DNA from 2 places in the Arthrobacter sp. Y3221159 genome. Region 2 is predicted to be linked to the other one. Evidence: riboswitches for the same ligand, from Rfam matches in the RefSeq annotation. Region 2 holds a riboswitch; the other holds the start of a gene.
The links. A riboswitch is a leader RNA that binds a small molecule or an ion and turns the genes downstream of it on or off. The one in region 2 is predicted to bind thiamine pyrophosphate.

Region 1 (2,193 bases), on a different contig from region 2:
GAAGGTCTGCCCGCGGCGCCGCGTTTCCTGGTCCAGCGGTCCGCCCGGCTTCACGAAGGCCGGAACGTCGGCGATGGCGTACAACACGTGGTAGCCGTCGCCGTCGGCCTCTATGAACAGCGCCTGGTCCAGGTCCGTGGACGAGGCCGGATCGATGGTGATGAATTCGACCCCGGTCAGGTCGTGGGACGGAAGCTCCAGCGCGGCCACGGCCGCTTCGGCGTCCCGGACCGCGTGCTCAGGGTATGGCCCGGGCAGCTCCAGCTCGGTCCGCAGCGCGCCCAGGGCCTCTTCCAGCGCGTTGTTGTGCTCATGGACGTTGGGAGCCAGCCGATGGTGTGACACGAAAATCAGCCTAGCCCGAAGACCGCCGAATATGCAGGCCATTGGCGGGATAGAAGGCAGGGCCGTGTTGCCCCACCGGCAGGTCAGGACGCGGCAGCGTCCAAAACGGCCAGGAGTGAGGCCGCCGCCGCGGCGGGATCCGCCGCTTCGGTGATGGCCCGCACCACCACAATCCTCCGGGCTCCCGCTTCCACCACCTCGCTGATATTGGAGTGGTCGATGCCGCCGATGGCGAACCACGGCACCTCGTTGCCGGCTTTGGCCGCGGCTGCCGCAGCGTATTTCACCAGCTCCGGTCCCACGGCGGCCCGGCCCGGTTTGGTGGGGGTGGCCCAGACCGGCCCCACGCAGAAATAGTCCAATCCGGCAGGCCCTGCGGCGGCAACGAGTGCGGCATCAACCTGTTCCGGGGTGTGGCTGGAGAGTCCAATGGCGGCGTTGCCGTTCAGCAGGGTGCGTGCCGCGGGCAGGGGGAGGTCCTTTTGCCCGATGTGGAACACCGGCGCGCCGGACAACACCGCGACGTCGGCGCGGTCATTCACTGCCCACAGCCGGCCATGGCGCTGCGCAGCCTCCCTGAGGACGGCCAGCAGTTCCAGCTCCTCGGCAGCCTCGATGGTCTTGTCGCGGAGCTGGATAATGTCCACTCCGCCGGTGAAGGCGGCATCCACGAAATCCGCGAAGTCACCGCGGTCAGCGCGGGCGTCAGTACACAGATAGAGGCGGGCAGACTTGAGCCCTGCGGTTCCCTCGGCGGTGGTGAAGGCATCGGTTGCGGAGGCGCCGGCAGCGGCAGCGGAGTGGGACACATTCATGGCTGCAAGCCTAGTTCCTCTACACTTGCCTCGTACTGCGGGAGCCTGCGGCAGCTGTCATAAAGCGCCGGGCTGAGAGGGCGTCAGAGCCGACCGCTTGACCTGATCCGGGTAATTCCGGCGTAGGGAAGGAGACACATGGGCACCCCCAACACAGCACCCCCGCAGCCCCCCAACGGCACCATCAGGGCCGACGTCGCAGTCATCGGCGGCGGAGTGGTGGGCCACGCGATCGCCTGGGAAGCACAGCGCTCAGGCCGCAGCGTCGCGCTGATCGACGACGCCCCCGGCTCCGGCGCCAGCTGGGCGGCCGCCGGGATGCTCGCACCGGTGAGCGAGCTGCACTACCAGGAAGAGGACCTCCTGGACCTGATGCTGGCCTCTTCCGCCCGGTGGCCCGGCTTCATCGCGGACCTGGCCTGTGCGTCCGGGGAGAAAACCGGGTACCTGACGACGCCGACCCTCGCCGTGGGTGCCGACGCCGCCGACCGCCGGGCTTTGATGGACCTGCGCGCGGTCCAGCAGGCCAATGGCCTGGCTGTTGAGCCGTTGACCGTCCGCGAGGCGCGGCGGCGGGAACCTTTGCTCAGCCCCGCCATCGCGTGTGCCCTCGACACCCCCGCGGACCACCAGGTGGATCCCCGGCTCCTGGTGTCCTGCCTTCGCAACGCCCTCGCCGGGGAAGCCGCCGGCCGCGGCCCCGCAGTTGCGGGCGCAGCGGAAGGCTACGCGGTGCCGGACAGGGCCTTGGGCCTGCTGTGGGCTGATGGCACTGTTGCGGGAGCCCGGCTCGCCGGCGGCGGCACAGTGCTGGCCGGAGAAACCGTGGTGGCCAATGGACTGGATGCCGCTGCGCTGATGGACTTGCCCGCGGGCCTGCACCTGCCGCTGCGGCCGGTCTACGGGGACATCCTCCGCCTCGCCGTACCGCAGCACCTCCGGCCGCTGGTGACGGCCACCGTCCGCGGCCTGGTCCGCGGCGTGCCGGTGTACATCGTCCCCCGGGAGGACGGAACGGTGGTGATCGGAGCCA
Region 2 (2,193 bases):
GGCAAATTCCTTCTCCGGCAGGCTGCCCGAGACCAGGCCGCGGATGAAGTCCAGGCGGTAGATGGCGTCCAGGTCCGCTTCAGCTTCAGTCCAGAGCAGGGCTTCGAATGACCCCGGCTGCGGAACTGCCCGCAGGTGGTGGAAGTGGTGCACGGGCCCGTTGCCGGCTCCTACCTCAAGCCGGGCGGAGTCCGCGAGCGCCCCCGCCAGCCAGGGCTTCACTTCCCGCAGCGACGCCTCCCAGTCCCCCCGCCGAGCCTGCACCGTGGCCATTGCAGAGGACAGCGAGCACCCCGTTCCGTGGCTGTTCCTGGTGGCCACCCGCTCCCCCGGTACCTCGATGACCTCCGCCCGCAGCAGGCCGGCGGTGTTGACCAGGGCGTCCGGGCATTGCGCACCTGACAGGTGGCCGCCCTTCACAAGCACGGTTGCTCCGGTGGCATCGGCCAGCTTTCGCCCTTGTTCCAGGGCCCCGGCCCAGGAATCCCGGGGTTCTTCGCCCACGAGCATGGCAAGTTCGGCCAGGTTCGGGGTGATGAGGTGGGCCAGCGGCAGCAGATCGCGGAGCGCTGCCTCGGCGGATTCCTGGAGCAACCGGTCACCGCTGGTGGCCACCATTACCGGGTCAAGGACCACGACGGCGGGACGCACCTTCTCCAGCCAGGTCCGGACCGTGGCGATCACCCCGGCGTCGCCCAGCATGCCGATTTTGACGGCGTCGATGCTGATGTCGTCACTGATGGCATCCAGCTGGCAGGCGAGGAAGGACGCGGGCGGCAGGTGGACGGCAGCCACGCCGCGGGTGTTCTGCGCGGTGAGGGCGGTGATGGCAGCCATGCCGTAGCCGCCGTGCGCCGCAATGCTTTTCAGGTCCGCCTGGATGCCGGCGCCGCCGGACGGGTCCGAACCGGCAATGGACAGGACGCGCGGCACGTCCCGGCGCAGCGCTGGCTGGGCGGGCGCGGCCTGGACGGTCGCATCCGGGATTGCGTCGGGCTGGGAAGTTTCCGCGGGCATAAAGAGGGTCGAAGACAAAGGACATCCCTTCGCCGGTACTAGCCGGACAGGTTCAACGGGTCTGGATCTCAGCCGGCCCTTCGCGCGGCACCCCGTGTCGGTTACCCAGCCTAGCCGCTGACCTGGGAGCCCGGGAAAAGTGACAGCCACCGCATGCAGGAAAGTCCCCGCCTTATGGGCCGTTCCCCCCGGAATACGGAGGGGAACGGTCCACGAGACGGGGACTTCCCGGGTTACCCAGTGGCCCTGCCTGGGCTTAAAGCTCAGAGGCAGGAACCCCCACGCCCAGGATGATGGGCGCCTCGGCGGGCTTGGGCGCGCCTTCCTTGCGTTCCTGCGAGGCCGATGCGGGTTCCGGGGCCTTGGCAGCATGGCTGTGTCCGGCGCTGGGTGCCGGAACGTTCTCGTGCTGCTGCACGCTGGTTTCGTTGGCGGCACCCTGGGCGCGGCTAGCGCTGCGGTTGCGCCGCGGCCGCCGCTGGCGGGACTGGTCCACCGTGTGGTCAGACCAGTCCTTCTCAGCTTCCGCAGGGGCAGCCGGCTGTTCCGCCTGTGCCGGAACCGCCTCGGGCCGCGTGGCTTCCTGTTCTTCCGCGGGGGTTTCGGCGGCAGGCGCCGGTTCGCCCAGGTGGGCGAAGGCTTCCGCGAGCCTGTCCAGGGTGAGGGCAGGGCGGGGCTGCTGCTCCTCCGCGTGCTCCACGAAGGGCAGGGCAACCTTCTCGCCGCCGAAGGTCAGGACAGCCGCAGGCCGTGGCGGGGTACCGGCGTCGTGCTTCTCTTCCACGGCAGGCGCCGCGGGCTGGGCCGACTGGGCCTGCCTGGCCGCCGCGACCTCGTCGTCGTGCAGGTGCGCCGCATGCGCGGCCGCCGCGATGTTGGCAAGGGCCAGCCTGGTGGCTTCAGCCTTGGCGTGGCGCTCGGCGTCGGCCGGGTCCGGGTGGACCGTGTGGACATGCACAGCGGGCGCCGGCGCAGCATCGGGTTGCTGGCCGCCGCGTCCGCGCCGCCGCTTGCGATCCGGGCGTCCCCCGGGCTGGCTGCTGTCGGTCCGCTGGCCCTCGTTCCGGTGGCTTTCGGCACGGGATTCCGGCCGGCTGTCGGTGCGCTGCACGTGGTGCTCGGCAGCAACGATGTTGGCGCGGCGGTGCTCCACGGGGTCGTCGTGGGTGACGACGC

Region 1: another riboswitch for thiamine pyrophosphate. It lies ahead of thiO (glycine oxidase ThiO); the one in region 2 lies ahead of thiD (bifunctional hydroxymethylpyrimidine kinase/phosphomethylpyrimidine kinase).

What each region holds. Positions count from the first base shown of each region.
Region 1 is NZ_JBNHFC010000001.1:448,726-450,918, forward strand. It holds gene AC5RT3_RS02120 (RNB domain-containing ribonuclease) at 1-345, opposite strand, end outside; gene thiE (thiamine phosphate synthase) at 429-1,160, opposite strand; TPP riboswitch at 1,188-1,306, shown strand; gene thiO (glycine oxidase ThiO) at 1,299-2,193, shown strand, end outside.
Region 2 is NZ_JBNHFC010000016.1:62,681-64,873, reverse strand. It holds gene thiD (bifunctional hydroxymethylpyrimidine kinase/phosphomethylpyrimidine kinase) at 1-1,017, opposite strand, end outside; TPP riboswitch at 1,025-1,122, opposite strand; gene AC5RT3_RS15990 (Rne/Rng family ribonuclease) at 1,274-2,193, opposite strand, start outside.